Regions from separate parts of the Actinacidiphila reveromycinica genome, predicted to be linked through region 2. Evidence: riboswitches for the same ligand, from Rfam matches in the RefSeq annotation. Region 2 holds a riboswitch; the other holds the start of a gene.
What was found. Region 2 has a riboswitch for cobalamin ahead of RVR_RS24405 (ribonucleoside-diphosphate reductase subunit alpha). Riboswitches for the same ligand answer to the same signal wherever they lie in the genome.

Region 1: it holds a riboswitch for cobalamin, as region 2 does, so the genes downstream of both, nicT (Nickel transporter NicT) here and RVR_RS24405 (ribonucleoside-diphosphate reductase subunit alpha) in region 2, are expected to answer to the same signal.

The regions. Positions count from the first base shown of each region.
Region 1 is NZ_AP018365.1:2,840,085-2,847,877, reverse strand. Features, by position in the region: gene RVR_RS11690 (SigB/SigF/SigG family RNA polymerase sigma factor) at 1-686, opposite strand, end outside; gene RVR_RS11685 (phospholipase D-like domain-containing protein) at 1,157-2,239, shown strand; gene RVR_RS11680 (alpha/beta fold hydrolase) at 2,522-3,316, shown strand; gene nicT (Nickel transporter NicT) at 3,330-4,481, opposite strand; cobalamin riboswitch at 4,515-4,710, opposite strand; gene RVR_RS11670 (hypothetical protein) at 4,822-5,520, shown strand; gene RVR_RS11665 (sigma-70 family RNA polymerase sigma factor) at 5,897-6,511, shown strand; gene RVR_RS11660 (copper chaperone PCu(A)C) at 7,089-7,604, shown strand; gene RVR_RS11655 (hypothetical protein) at 7,746-7,793, shown strand, end outside.
Region 2 is NZ_AP018365.1:5,717,765-5,725,557, forward strand. Features, by position in the region: gene RVR_RS24405 (ribonucleoside-diphosphate reductase subunit alpha) at 1-2,005, opposite strand, end outside; cobalamin riboswitch at 2,174-2,324, opposite strand; gene RVR_RS24410 (hypothetical protein) at 2,495-2,632, opposite strand; gene RVR_RS24415 (GlxA family transcriptional regulator) at 2,722-3,687, shown strand; gene mctP (monocarboxylate uptake permease MctP) at 3,736-5,376, opposite strand; gene RVR_RS24425 (DUF3311 domain-containing protein) at 5,373-5,603, opposite strand; gene RVR_RS24430 (GntR family transcriptional regulator) at 5,851-6,621, opposite strand; gene RVR_RS24435 (extracellular solute-binding protein) at 6,938-7,793, shown strand, end outside.

The sequences.
Region 1 (7,793 bases), 2.9 Mb from region 2:
TCGGGGAGGCGGCACAGTTGCGGTTTGACCGCCTCGCGGTCCAGCACGACGTCGAGCGCCGGGTCGGGGGCGCCCAGCGTGTCGGCCAGGGACATGGGTCCGGTGTCCAGCGGCTGCCGGCACTGGGCGTCCAGCGACAGCGAGCTGAAGCTCTCCAGCGCCTCCAGTCCCGCGGCGGCCTCCTCCTCCGTGAGGCCGGCGTGCTCGGCGATCTCCTGTGCGGTGGGCTCCCGGCCCGGCCGGCTCTGGGCCAGTTCCTGGTGCGCGGCGCGGACCCGCGCCCTGAGCAGTTGCACCCGGCGCGGCACGTGTACCGACCACATGCAGTCGCGGAAGTGCCGCTTGATCTCGCCGTCGATGGTCGGCACCGCGTAGCTCTCGAAAGCGGTGCCGCGGTCCGGATCGTACCGGGTCACCGCCTTGACCAGGCCGAGGGCGGCCACCTGGCGCAGGTCGTCCAGCGACTCGCCGCGGTTGCGGTACCGGCCGGCCAGGCGGTGCGCCATCGGCAGCCAGTCGGTGGCGATCTCCTGGCGCAGCCGTTCCTTGGGGGCGCCGTCCGGAAGGCGGGCCAGACGGCGGAATGCCTCGGCGGTGTCGGGGGCGTCGTCGTGGGGATGCCTGCCCCGGTGGGAGGTGCGTGCGGGTATCGGACCGGACGCGGACACGGACACGGAAGATGCCATCTGTCACCAGCTCCTCGCGCTGCGACCCCACGGCGCTACGGTCGGTCACGGCCGGGGGAGGGGCCGAATGGGGTGTGCCCGGTCACGAATCCGGCAAACCATCGCAAACGGTTCAAATCATCAAATCCGCGACGATCTCGGAGATGCGATCGCGCGGCCGCCTTGCGGGGTGGGCTGTCGCGCCGGGGCTCGCGCGCCGTGGTGGATCGGGATCAGGGGCGCGTCCCCGTCGCCCCGGTGCCGGGCTCGGCGCCGCTGTGTACGGGGTGGTTTCGTCGAAGACTTGGTGACGGTGCTGTGCGCACGGGACTGGAGGGGTGCGAGTCGGGCAGTGGGGATCTGTGGGGGCGGGGGTTCGGGGTGGGGGACTTTGCCAAGCCGAGTCCAGGATTTCGCCAGGGCTGTGATGATCCCCGGTCGATCTCGTGATGTCCTGTACATGTCATGTCGGACGATCCCACGAGGTGCGCATGTCCCGCCCGTACATCCGTCCCGCCTGCCTGCTCGCCGCCGCTGCCCTGATCGCGGGCACCGCCGGTACCGCCGGAGCGGCCACGTCCGGTCCGGCTACGTCCGGTCCCGCCACGTCCGGTTCCACCACCGCCACCACCTCCGACGCGGGCTCCCCCTCCGCCGTCACTCCCTCCGCCGTCACCTACACCCTGGTCACGGAACCGTCGGCCGGCTACGGCGCGATCTACGACCTGATCGGCTCGGCGACGACCAGCATCGACCTCACGATGTACGAACTCACCGACACCACCGCCGAGCACGACCTCGCCGCCGCGGCGGCCCGCGGGGTGACGGTCCGGGTGATCCTGGACCAGAACCTGGAGAAGTCGAACAACACCGCGGCGTACACCTACCTCAACGCCAACGGCGTGCCGACCCACTGGGCCTCCACCACCTACGCCGCCACCCACCAGAAGACCCTCACGGTGGACGACGCCACCACCGCCATCATGAGCGGCAATCTGACCAGCCAGTACTACTCCACCAGCCGTGACTTCGCCGTCATCGAGAACAACTCCCTCGACGTCAAGGCGATAGAGAAGGTGTTCGCGGCCGACTACGCCGGCACCGCCATCACCCCCACCGACGGCGACCACCTGGTGTGGAGCCCCACCGACGCCCAGTCGAAGATCCTGGCGATCATCAACGGCGCCACCGCCAGCCTCTCGGTGGAGAACGAGGAGATGGGCTACGCGACCGTCACCACCGCGTTGGAGAACGCCGCCAAGCGCGGGGTGAACGTCGAGGTCACCATGACCAACGACGACAACGAGTACGCCGACGAGTTCGACGCCCTCACCGCCGCCGGCGTCCACGTGCGCACCTACGCCTACACCGCGTCGCTCTACATCCACGCGAAGGCGATCGTCGCGGACTACGGCACCAGCGCCGCCACGGTCGACGTCGGCTCGCAGAACTTCTCCAGCGCCTCGCTCAACAAGAACCGCGAGTTGGGCTTCATCACCACCTCGGCGCCGATCATCTCCGGGATCAACACGGCACTCGCCTCCGACTACGCGGGCGGCACCGCCTGGTCCTGATCCGGCGGGCCGCAGGCTGCCGACCCCTCCCACAGCGGCCGCATCCCGTAGCGACCCCCTCCTGTGGCGGCACTCCCGAACGGCGTCGCGGGCGGCCGGGCGGGAGGGCCGCCCGCCCGCCGGATACCGCTCGCGCGCCCCGCGCGACCCCGCCGTGCGCGAGAATTCCCGAGCACCGCGGATCGACACGGTACGGCGCGACACGCTACGGCGCGGCGCGGCGCGACACCACGCGGCGCGGTACGACGTGCAAGCGGACGCACCGGACAAGGAGCTGATCGGATGGCCACCGCCGACCTCGACGGAACCGCCCTCACCTACCAGGTGACGGGCACGGGACCGCGTTTGCTGTTCCTCAACGGGTCCGGCGGGACGCTCGTCGAGGCCGCCCCCCTGCTCCTGCGCCTGGCCGGCCGCTTCGAGGTCGCCGCCTTCGACCAGCGCGGCATCGGCCGGTCCGCGGCCGCCTCCGGGCCGTACGCCATGGCCGACCTCGCCGCGGACGCGGCGGCGCTCGCCGACCACCTCGGCTGGCCGTCCTTCCGCGTGTTCGGGATCAGCTTCGGCGGGATGGTCGCCCAGGAACTGGCCGTCACCCGGCCGGAACGGATCGAGCGGATGGCGCTGCTGTGCACCTCGTCCGGGGGACCCGGCGGCTCCTCGTACCCGCTGCACACGCTGGGCGAACTCCCTCTGGAGGAGCGGCAGGCCCGGTACGCGGGCATCCTTGACACCCGCTTCACCGCGGAGTGGCTGGCCTCCCGCCCCGGCGACCGCGCGGTGGTCGAGTCGATGCGCGGGCGGCTGGCGGCCGGCAAGCCGGCCGCGGTGCGGCTGGGAGAGGAACTCCAACTCCGGGCCCGCGCCGCGCACGACGTGTACGACCGGCTCCCGGCCGTCACCTGCCCGACGCTGGTCGCCGCCGGGCGCTACGACGGCATCGCGCCGGTCGCCAACAGCGAGGCGGTGGCCCGGGCGATACCGGGCGCCGAGTTGCGGGTCTTCGAGGGCGGGCACATCTTCCCGTTCCAGGACCCCGAGGCGCTGCCGGCGGTGATCGACTTCCTCGCCCGGTGACGGCCCCGCGGGACTAGGACGACATCCCGCCCGAGCCGGCGCGTGCCGCGGCGCCCCAGCGGCGCTCGACCTTCGCGAACCGCCAGTAGGCCAGGGCGCAGGCCCAGACCACGACGAACAGGCCGACGATGACGTAGCCGACGTTGTCCAGGCTGATACCGGAGATCCAGTCGGTGGCGCCGTTGGTGAAGCCGGCGTTGTCGTGCAGGACGCCGACGAGTTCGATGGTGCCGATGACGAAGGCCACGGCGATGGACAGGCCGGTGATCGTGAGGTTGTAGTAGACCTTGCGGACCGGGTTGGAGAACGCCCAGTGGTACGCGAAGTTCATGAAGGTGCCGTCGAGGGTGTCGAACAGGCTCATGCCGGCGGCGAACAGCAGCGGCAGGCACAGCACCGCGTACCAGGGCAGGCCGGAGGCGGCGCCGGAACCCGCCATCACCATGAGGGTGACCTCGGTGGCGGTGTCGAAGCCGAGGCCGAACAGGACGCCGACCGGGTACATCTGGCCGGGGTGGCGGATCGACTTGGTGAGTCGGCCGAGCAGGCGGTTCATGAAGCCCCGGCTGTCCAGGTGCTTCTCCAGCTCGTGCTCGTCGAAGTTGCCCGCGCGCATCTCCTTGAACACCCGGTAGATGCCCAGCAGGGCGACGAGGTTGAGGGCGGCGATGAGGTAGAGGAAAGTCCCCGAGACGCTGGTGCTGATGACGCCGAGGGTGACGTGCGTCTCGGAGTCCTCGTTCATCAGGGTGCCGGCGATCTTGGCGCCGCCGGCGATCATGCCGGCCATGGCGACGACGATCGAGGAGTGGCCGAGGGCGAACCAGAAGCCGACCGAGACGGGGCGCTGCCCGTCGGCCATCAGCTTGCGCGTGGTGTTGTCGATCGCGGCGATGTGGTCGGCGTCGAAGGCGTGCCGCATGCCGAGGGTGTAGGCCGTGACCCCCAGCCCGACGCCGAACGCCTGCTTGCCGACGGTGTAGTGGTGCGGCGCGACCATCATCACCAGGATGGCGAACGCCGCGGCGTGCAGGGCGGCGATCGCGGCCAGCAGCACGCCGGTGCGTATCCAGTCGGCGCGTGCGAATCGGTGGGCGACGGGCCCGGGGGAGGGCGTCCCCGCGGGCGGTCCGGCGGGCGACGGCGGGTTTTCGGGCAGGGTCATACCGGGGCAGCCTCTCCAGCACCTCGTGGACAGTTCGTCGTGCGTGCCGTGGCCGGTCTCCTGGCTTACGGGTCCGACGTCGCCGTCCTCCGCCTTCCCAGCCGCCGAAACGGCCAGTGGCGTCCACCCCCTGCGGGGCGGAACGAGCACGGTGACTTCCCGATCACAGTGGCGAGGGCCGCACCGGTTTCCCACCGGTTTCCCGAGCACCACGGCCCGGCCAGCGTAGATGCACACGTCAGCCGACTGCAACGGGGTCTCAACGGGCCCGGTGCGCGCGGCGGTCGGGACCGCGTGCCCCGGTGACGTCACGGGCGCCGACGGCTGGCACGATGTCGCCATGGCCCGGATGCCCGCCCTCCGCCTTGTGCGCTCAGCCGTGTTCGCGGCCGTGTGCACGGCGATGAGCGGCCTCGGCCACGCGATGATGTCCGGCGCCGGGGTCCCGGTCTGGGCTCTGCTGTACGCGTTCGCCGGGGTCACCGCCCTCGCGTGGTGGGCCTTCGGGAGGCGGCGCGGCGCGCCGGTGATCCTCGGCGGCAGCCTGGCCACGCAGTTGGGGCTCCACTGCGTCTTCCTGCTCGGGCAGTGGGTCGGCGCCGCTCCCTCGGCCGTGCCCGACCCGGCGATGCCCGCCACGTCCTCCATGCCCCCCATGCCTTCCATGCCTTCAATGCCGTTCATGCCGGGCATGGGGATGGCCGCGCCGGGCCCGGGCGGCACCGGGTCCATGGCGGGGCCGGGCGGCGGCATGGCCATGCACGAGTGGTCCCCGGGCATGCTCCTGCTGCACGCCGCTGCCGCCCTGGTGTGCGGCCTGTGGATGTGGCGGGGCGAGGTCGCCCTCCACCGGATGATCCGCTCGCTGGCCTGGGTACTGGCCGCTCCGCTGCGGTACGTCCTGGCGGTGTGCGGGATCACGCTGCCGCCGCTGCCGCGCGTGCGGGCCGGCACCGTGCCGCCTCTGCGGCCCGCCGAGGTGCTGCTGAGGCACGCGGTGGTGCGGCGCGGGCCGCCGCCGCTCGTCGTCCTGATCTGACAGGCGCCCGCCACCGGCCGGTTGTCCGGCCGCTCCGACGGCCGCAGCGCCGGTATGTCCCGCTGCCCCCGCGGCCGGCTTCGCGCCGCCCCGGCACCGCGTGGACCGTACCGGACCCTGATCCCGTCGGCCTGCCCGGCACCACGCCGCCGCGTCAGCGCGTTCGTGTGCGTACGCCTTCACCGGTCCGCGCGTCCTCACCAGCGCGTGCACGCCGCCGTGTACGGCACCCCGTGTACGACGCCTCCGTGTACGACGTCCCGTGCGCGACGTCCCGCGTCCGACGACCGCGGCGCGCGCGAAGGGCGGGCCGCCCGTCGGCGGGACCGCGTGCCGTGATCACGGCCGGTCCCGCACGAGCGAAGGACCCGAGAACATGACCCCTGCCCGGAACCCCCGGGGCGACCGGCCGCCGGTCGCACGTGACGACGCCCAGGTGACCGCCTGGGCCCTGGCCGCCGGCCGCGGCGACGAGGAGGCGATCGAACACTTCGTCCGGGCCACCCGCGCCGACGTCCGGCGCTTCGTCGCCCACCTGACCGCTGACTTCTCCGGGGCCGACGACCTCACCCAGGAGACGTACCTGCGGGCGCTGTCCGGCCTGCCGCGGTTCGCCGGGCGCTCCTGCGCCCGCACCTGGCTGCTGTCCATCGCCCGCCGTGTGGTGGTCGACCGCTACCGCTACGACGCGGCGCGGCCCCGGACGTCGGCAACGGACGACTGGCTGGAGGCGGCCGAGCGGGCGCAACCCGCCCACGGACCCGGCTTCGACGAGGGCGTCGCCCTGTTGGACCTGCTGAGCACGGTGGACCGCGGGCGCCGGGAGGCGTTCGTGCTCACCCAGCTCCTGGAGTTGCCGTACGCCGAAGCGGCCGCCCGCACCGGGTGCCCCGTGGGCACCGTCCGCTCCCGTGTGGCGCGGGCCCGGGCGGACGTCCACGCACTGCTGGTCGCCGCCGACGAACCCGAGGCGGCGGCCGCGGCGGCCTGACGGTTCCGCCGCGTCCCGACGACGGGCGGGCCGCCGACCTGGCGGCCCGCCCCCACCTGCCCGCGGGCACGCAACGGGCAACCGATCGACGAGAGAGGCGGTATGGGGTGCGAGATGCCCGGCGGACAGGTTCCGCGAAGGTGACGCGCCGGTCGGGCGGGCGGTTCACCCCGTCACGCCGCCCGGCGGCGGGGGAACCCCTCTGGCCGTGGGAGGAGCCGGTCGCGTCGGGACGGCGTCGGTGCCGGCGCCGTCGGGGCCGTCGGGGCCGGCGGGGCCGGGAACGGCGGGAATGGGAACGGCGGGAACGGGACGTGCGGGAACGTGACCTGCGAGGTCGGGCGTTGACGCTCGCCGGCACTGCGGTGCTGGCCGGCGGGTACGGCTGGCTCGGCGGCCGTCTGGCCGGCTCGGCCGGGGTGTTCGGGGGAGTGGCCGTGGGAGCTGTCGTCGCCGTGGCGCTCCGGCTGGTCGTCGCGGTGGTCGCGGGGGATCGGGTCCGCCGGCCACGCGGGCGGCGCGGAAGTGAAGGGAAACGGCCGGGAACTCCACCGGGGCCGGGTCCGACTACTGGAACGTGACGTACCGCCCCGGCGCGCCCGCGCGCGCCTCCCGCACCCTCCGCCGGGTCGTACCGCTCCTGCGTGGCGCGGCCGTTCCGCTCGGCGCCGCCGCGCTCGCGCTGTTCGCGCTGGCGGTGTACGCCGCGTCCGGTGCGGCGGGCGCTCCGGACGCCGTGATGCGCGTCAGTGGGGCGCGAATCCTGCTGCCGATGTCGCCGGACGCGACGGCCGCGTTCGTGAACCTGCGCAACAGCGGCGGGTCGGCCGACACGCTGACCGGGGCGCGTACCCCGTGGGGCGCGGCGATGCCCGCCCGTACGGTGGTCGTCGCGCACGCCGGCCACATGGAGGTGTTGAACGGTGTGACGATCGGTCCCGGCCAGGCGCTCACGATGGCCCCCGAGACCGTCGACCTCATGGTGCCGGACCCGCCGCACCTGAGCCTCGGCCAACATGTCCGGCTGACCCTGGAGTTCACCGGGAGCGGCACGGTCACCACGGACGCCGTCGTCGTCCGGCCCGGCGACTGACCGGAAGTCGGCTCCTTCGACCACGAATCCGCCTCCCGCGAATCCTCCGTCCCGTGAACGGGCCTTGCCCCGGGGGACTTCCGGGAGGGGGCTTCCCCGGCGTCATCCCGCACGTTCCCACGCCCCTCTCCTGGAGTTCCCGTGCCCACCACATCGGCGGTCCCGACGACCGCCTCCGCCGGTTCCGCC
Region 2 (7,793 bases):
AGGCGATCGTCGCGGTCGGCGCGATCGCGAGCAGCAGCGAGTTGCGCAGGCCGGTGGCGGCGATCCGGGCGCGCAGCGCGGCCCAGCGGTCCGGCCAGTGCGGGGTGGCGCCGAAGTGGTCGGGGTGCAGCACGCCGTCGGAGGTACGGGTCTGGTCCCACGCCGGCAGCGGGCCGCCGCGCTCGGCGAGGTCGCAGGACGCCTCGTACGCGGCCAGCATGATCCGCTCGGCGATCCTCGTGGACAGGGTGCGGGCGGCCTCGGAGCCGAACGGGAGCCCCAGCCGGAAGAAGACGTCCTGCAGGCCCATGACCCCCAGGCCCACCGGCCGCCAGCGGGAGTTGGACCGGCCGGCCTGCTCGGTCGGGTAGTAGTTGACGTCGACCACCCGGTCGAGGAAGGTGACCGCGGTGCGCACGGTGCGGTCCAGCCGCTCCCAGTCGATCGCGCGGTCGAGGCCGCCGTGTGCGGCGTCGCCGTCCTCCCGCTCCCGCGGGGCGGTCACGAACGCGCCCAGGTTCACCGACCCCAGGTTGCACACCGCCGTCTCGGAGTCGTCGGAGACCTCCAGGATCTCGGTGCACAGGTTGGAGGAGTGCACGGTCCTGCCCGGGCGGGCGGTCTGGTTCGCGGTGCGGTTGGCGGCGTCCTTGAAGGTCATCCAGCCGTTGCCGGTCTGCGCGAGGGTGCGCATCATCCGGCCGTACAGCTCGCGCGCCGCGATGGTGCGGCGGGCCAGGCCGGCCGCTTCCGCGCGGCGGTAGGCGGCGTCGAAGTCGTCGCCCCACAGGTCGACCAGCTCGGGGACGTCGGCGGGGGAGAAGAGCGACCACTGCGCGTCGGCGTCGACCCGGCGCATGAACTCGTCCGGCACCCAGTGCGCGAGGTTCAGGTTGTGGGTGCGGCGGGCGTCCTCGCCGGTGTTGTCCCGCAGTTCGAGGAACTCCTCGATGTCGGCGTGCCAGGTCTCCAGGTAGACCGCGGCGGCGCCCTTGCGGCGGCCGCCCTGGTTCACCGCGGCCACCGAGGCGTCGAGGGTCTTCAGGAACGGCACGATGCCGTTGGAGTGCCCGTTGGTGCCGCGGATCAGCGAACCGCGGGCCCGCACCCGGGAGTAGGGGATGCCGATGCCGCCGGCGTGCTTCGACAGGCGGGCCACCTGGTGGTAGCGGTCGTAGATGGAGTCCAACTGGTCCCGCGGGGAGTCCAGCAGGTAGCAGGAGGACATCTGCGGGTGGCGGGTGCCGGAGTTGAAGAGGGTGGGCGAACTGGGCAGGTACTCCAGCGCGCTCATCAGCCGGTACAGCTCGGCGACCTCCTCCACCACGCGGTCGCCGGCCGCGGCCGGGCCGCCGGCGGCGGTGCCGTCGTCGTCGGCGAGGCCGCAGGCGACCCGGAGCATGAAGTGCTGCGGGGTCTCGATCACCTGGCGGGTGATCGGGTGGCGCAGCAGGTAGCGGCTGTGCAGCGTGCGCAGGCCGAAGTAGCCGAAGCGGTCGTCGGCGCCGTCGGCGAGCGCCTGTTCCACCAGCGCGTCCAGCCGGTCGGCGTGGGCGGCCGCGAAGGCGGCGGTGCGGTCGCCGATCAGGCCCTCGCGGTGGCCGACCGCGACGGACTCGGTGAAGCGGACCGCGCCCTGGCCGGCGGCCTCCTCGGTGACGGCCGCGCTCAGCAGGCGGGCGGCGAGCCGGGAGTACGCCGGGTCCTCGGAGATCAGCCCGGCGGCCGCGTCGGTGGCGAGGGTGCGCAGTTCGGCCCGCCCGGCGCCGGCGCTGCGGCCGCGCAGCGCGGCGGCGGTGACCCGGCCGGGGTCGGCGTCGGGCAGGTCGGCGGTCAACGCGACCAGGGTGCGCAGCAGTTCGGCGCCTGCGCTGTCCGCGGGCTCCGGCACCGGGGCCCGGCCGGGAGGCGCGGGTTCCGGCGCCGGGGGCCGGCCGGCGGCAGCGGCGGGGGCCGCCGGGGAGGTGTCGGCGGTCGGCGCGGGTGCGGTGGGCGCGGTGGTCACGGTGGAGCTCTCCCTCGTACGCGGCGGCGGCCGCGCGGAGGGCGACGGGAGGCAGGGCGGGGCGTTCTACGGCACGCCGCCGTGCGTCCGTCGGCCCAGTCCACGAGGCCCGGACGGTCCCTCCCGTCGAGCCGGGCAGGCTCGGGAGGCACCCCCGCGCGCGAGTGCGCGCGGACGTGGCGGCCGGCAGGCGATCGGGCTGTACGGCGCGCTGGACGCGCGTCCGTTCACCGTTGCGGGGCAGCGCCGGATTCGCACCGGCTTCCCCTGCGGCAACGAGGTTGAGCATACATGTGGTGCCGTCTGTCGAAGACGACACCACATGTTGTGTCGTGCTGTCAGTTTTGGTGAGGGTTGCAGGCGGTGTGGGGTAGAGCGTTCCGGGCCGCCGGGCCGGGCCGCCGGGCCGGGCCGGGCGGGTGGCCGGGCCGGGCCGGGCCGGGCGGGTGGCCGGCCGGCGGCGTGCGGGCGGCCGGCTCCGGCGCGGGCTCAGAGTCGGGCGCGCTCGCGGTCCGCCTCCTTCAGCTCCCGGGTGATCTTCGCCTCGTGGCGGAGCCCGAGGACGGGGACGAAGGTGAGGGCGAGGACGAGGGCGAGGAGGGCGGCGATGTCGAGGAGAACGGTCATGGGTCCATGGTCGCCACGCCGCTTACCGCCGAACAGTGGCAGTGCTGCCGTACTACCGAAACATCCTGCCAAGTGGCAGGGTGGTCACCATGCTGGAGAACGTGGCGACGGTGATCCTGGACGGCGTGCACCCCTTCGAACTCGGGGTCGTCTGCGAGGTCTTCGGGCTGGACCGCAGCGACGAGGGACTGCCGCGGTACGACTTCGCGGTGGTCTCGGCGGAGGGCCCGCGGGTGCGGACGCACGCCGGGTTCGAGATGGTGGTCTCGCAGGACCTGGACCGGCTGGAGGAGGCGGACCTGGTCGCGGTGCCGGCCGGCGACGCGTACGTCGACCGCGACTTCCCGCGGCCGATGACGGACGCGCTGAACCGCGCGGTCGAGCGCGGCGCGACGGTGGTGAGCGTGTGCTCGGGGGTGTTCGCGCTGGGCGCGGCCGGGCTGCTGGACGGTCGGCGGTGCGCGGCGCACTGGCGGCACGCCGACCTGCTGGCGCGGCGCCACCCGCAGGCCAGGGTCGAGGCCGACGTGCTCTACGTCGACGACCGGGGCGTGGTCACCTCGGCCGGCACCGCGGCGGGGATCGACGCCTGCCTGCACCTCGTCCGCAAGGAGCAGGGCAGCGCGGTCGCCAACGGCATCGCCCGGCGCATGGTGGTCCCCCCGCACCGCGAGGGCGGCCAGGCGCAGTACGTGGACCGGCCGCTGCCCCGGGCGCAGAGCGACACCGTCGCCGGGGTGCTCTCCTGGATGGAGCGGCACCTGGACCGCGAGGTGACCGTCGAGGAACTGGCCGCGCGCGCCCACATGTCGCCCCGCACCTTCGCCCGGCGCTTCCAGCAGGAGACCGGGACCACGCCCTACCGCTGGCTGCTCGGGCAGCGGGTGCTGCTCGCCCGGGAACTGCTGGAGGGGACGGACGTCACGGTCGACTCCGTCGCGGTGCGCGCCGGGTTCGGCAACGCGGCCACCCTGCGGCACCACTTCGTCCGCTGGACCGGCACCACCCCGCAGGCGTACCGGCGGACGTTCCGCGCGCCCAGCCCCGTGGCGTAGCCTCCCGCCGGCGGTGGACCCGCCACGCGCCGGCCGGAGGCGGGGCGCCTACGTGGACGGAGCGGGCGTCGGGGCCAGGGGCAGCTCGGGTTCGCCCGGCTCGCCGGGCTCCGCGGTGTAGTCCGCGAGGACCGTCTCGTCGGTGCCCGCGGGCGCCTTCACCGCGCGCAGCACCAGCGTGAGCACGACGGCCACGGCCAGGTTGAGCACGAAGGCGGTGAGCCCGATGTACCCGATCCTCCCGATGCCCGGGATCGTGTCGGAGTTGCCGCCGAAGTGCGACTGCGCGGGGCTGGACTGCTCGTACGCCTTCCAGGTGCCGTAGGCCATGCCCACCGCCCAGCCGGCCAGCAGCGCCCAGCGGTGGAACCAGCGGGTGAACAGGCCGCCGACGATCGCGGGCACCGTCTGGAGGATCCAGATCCCGCCCAGCAACTGGAAGTTGATCGCCACGGTCTTGTCCATCGACAGCACGAAGACCAGGGCGCCGACCTTCACCACCAGCGAGGCCAGCTTGGAGACGCGGGTCTCCTCCTCGGCGGTGGCGTTCGGGCGGATCAGGTCCTTGTAGATGTTGCGGGTGAACAGGTTGGCCGCGGCGATGGACATGATCGCGGCGGGCACCAGCGCGCCGATCGCGATCGCGGCGAAGGCGACGCCGGTGAACCAGCTCGGGAAGATGTTCTCGAAGAGCTGCGGGATGGCGAGTTGGGGGTTGTAGCCCTTGACGTTCTTGCCGACGCCGTCGGCGACCGCCATGAAGCCGAGCATCGCCAGCAGCCCCAGCATCAGGGAGTACAGCGGCAGGATCGCGGTGTTGCGCTGGATCACCGTCCGGCTCTTGCCGGAGAGCACCGCGGTCACCGAGTGCGGGTAGAGGAACAGGGCCATCGCGGAGCCCAACGCGAGGGTGGCGTAGGCCCACTGGGCCTGCGGGGCGACGGTGAGCGACCCGCGCGGCTTGCCGGTGGCGGGGTTCTTCACCGCGTAGGCGGCGCTCGCCTTGTGGAAGATGTCGTCGAACCCGCCGAGCTTGTACGGGATGTAGATGATCGCCACCGCGATCACGATGTAGATCAGCGCGTCCTTGACGAAGGCGATCAGCGCGGGCGCGCGCAGCCCGGAGGAGTAGGTGTAGGCGGCGAGCACGCCGAAGGCGATCAGCAGCGGCAGGTCCTTGACGAACCAGTTCGTCGAGTCGCTGCCGCCGATCCCCACCACGTCCAGCACGGCCTGGATGCCGACGAGTTGGAGCGCGATGTACGGCATCGTGGCCAGGATGCCGGTGAGCGCGACGGCCACCGACAGGCTCTTGGAGCCGAACCGCCCGCGGATGAAGTCCGAGGAGGTCACGTAGCCGTGGCGGCGCGAGACCGACCACAGCCGCGGCAGGAAGAGGAAGACCAGCGGGTAGGCGATGATCGTGTACGGCACCGCGAAGAAGCCGGACGCGCCGGCGGTGTAGATGGCGGCCGGCACGGCCACGAAGGTGTACGCGGTGTACAGGTCGCCGCCCAGCAGGAACCAGGTCACCCAGGTGCCGAAGCTGCGGCCGCCCAACCCCCACTCGTCCAGGTGCAGCGCGTTGTCCGCGCGGCGCCAGCGGGCGGCCAGGAAGCCCATCACCGTGACGGCGAGGAAGAAGAAGACGAGGACGCCGAGCGCCACCCCGTCGACGTGGTCGTTCACTTGCCGGCACCCCCCTTGCGGCTGCGCGCGTCCCGCCGGACCAGCACGTACGCGGTGTAGGTGAGCGCCGCCGACACCGGCACCCAGGCGAGCTGGTACCAGTAGAAGAACGGCATCCCGATGAAGGTCGGGGTCAGCCGCGAGTAGGTGCTGACCCACAGGGTGCTGACGAGCGGAATGAGCAGGCAGATTCCGGCCACCACCCGCGCGGGCGTGACCACCGGCAGTGGTCCGTCCGCCGGCCGGCGCGGTGGTGGTACGTGTGTCGGCGCAGTCGGCACAGTTGGTGCTCCCGTCCCCTAGAGCGATCATTGCGGTGCGCAGGAATCTATGGGAGGGAGGTGACAGGCGTCACTACCTGTGCCGATATCCACCGTACGGGCGAGGGGCGGAGCGGCCCGCGCGCGGGCGGAGGCCGCCGCGGACCGGCGGTGGCGGTACGGCAGGGGGCTCGGTGCGGGCTCGTCCGCCGGCTCAGTCCGTCGGGCGGTTGAGCCGTGCCACGAATTTGTACCTGTCGCCGCGGTACACCGACCGCACCCACTCCACCGGTTCGCCCGTGGTGTCCACGGAGTGCCGGGAGAGCATCAGCATCGGCAGCCCGACGTCGGTGCTCAGCAGCCCCGCCTCGCGCGGGGTGGCGAGCGAGGTCTCGATGGTCTCCTCGGCCCGGGCCAGCCGCACGTCGTAGACCTCGGCGAGCGCGGTGTAGAGCGAGGTGTACTTCGCCAGGCTGCGGCGCAGCGCCGGGAAGCGCTTGGCGGACAGGTGGGTGGTCTCGATCGCCATCGGCTCGCTGTTGGCCAGCCGCAGCCGCTCGATCCGCAGCACCCGGCCGCCGGCCTTCATGTCGAGCAGGCCGGCCAGCCGGTCGTCGGCGGTGATGTACCCGATGTCCAGGAGCTGCGAGGTCGGTTCCAGCCCCTGGGCGCGCATGTCCTCGGTGTACGAGGTCAGTTGCAGTGCCTGGGAGACCTTCGGCTTGGCCACGAAGGTGCCCTTGCCCTGGATGCGCTCCAGCCGGCCCTCGACCACCAGCTCCTGGAGCGCCTGGCGCACGGTGGTACGGGAGGTGTCGAACTCGGTGGCGAGGGTGCGCTCCGGCGGTACCGGGGAACCGGGCGGCATGGTCTGGGTGATGTCCAGGAGATGGCGCTTGAGCCGGTAGTACTTCGGCACGCGGGCGGTGCGGCCCGCGGTTCCGCTCCCCGTGGGTTCCGCGTTGCTGCCCGTCGCGCTGTCCATCCCGCGTACTCCCGACTGCCGTCGTGCTGCCGTCACCGGCTCCTCCGTTGATCGCGGTCACATGGTGGCACGGGCTCCCCGCCGGAGGGAGGCGGTGGGTGGCTGATGCCCTCCAGGTGTCGGTCCGATAACAGGTCCGACGGGTGTTCTTATACACCCTTGACACCCCTAAAGGTCTAGGCCAAGCTCCGGGTACTGGTCTAAACCATTAATGACCAATCCCAGACCCACAAGCAGGACGCGGCTGTAAAAGTGCGTGCGGCAGCCGACATTTCGGGCGGTGGGGGGAGTTTCGGGCATCCTTGAGGAGGGTGGCATGAGGCGCAAGCTCATCGCTGCGATCGGCGTCGCGGCAGTCCTGACCGGTGTCGCGGCCTGTGGCGGCAGCAGCGACAAGTCCGACTCGGGCAAGGGGAGTTCTGCCGGACCGGCCGACTTCAAGGGCAAGACCCTCAACGTGTGGCTGATGAGCGGCTCCAACCCGCCCGGGTGGACCAAGGACATCACCGCCGCGTTCGAGAAGCAGTACCCCGGCGCGAAGCTGAAGATCACCGTCCAGCAGTGGGACGGCATCCAGCAGAAGCTCACCACCGCCCTGTCGGAGAGCACCCCGCCGGACGTCATCGAGGTCGGCAACACCCAGACGCCGTACTACGCGGCGACCGGCGGTCTGAAGGACCTCAGCAGCGTGAAGTCCGACATCGGCGGCGACGACTGGGTGCCGGCGCTCAACGGCTCCGCGGTCTACGACGGCAAGCAGTTCGCCGCGCCGTGGTACTTCGCCAGCCGGGTGGTCGTCTACAACAAGAAGATCTGGACCGCGGCCGGCATCACCACGACGCCGAAGACGCAGGACGAGCTCTTCTCCGACCTGGACAAGATCAAGGCCAAGGGCACCAAGGACGCCTTCTACCTGCCCGGCCAGGACTGGTACGGCTTCGACGGCTTCCTGCTCGACGCCGGCGCCGACCTGGTCAAGAAGGACGGCGACAAGTACACGGGCAACCTGGACACCCCGCAGGCCGCCTCGGCGATCAACCTCTACAAGAAGCTGAACTCCTACGGCACCGCGCCGAAGGACAAGGACGAGGCCACCCCGCAGCAGTCCGACGTCTTCGCCAAGGGCGACGTCGGCGCGTTCCTCGGCCTGGGCTGGGAGGCGGCCGGCGCCA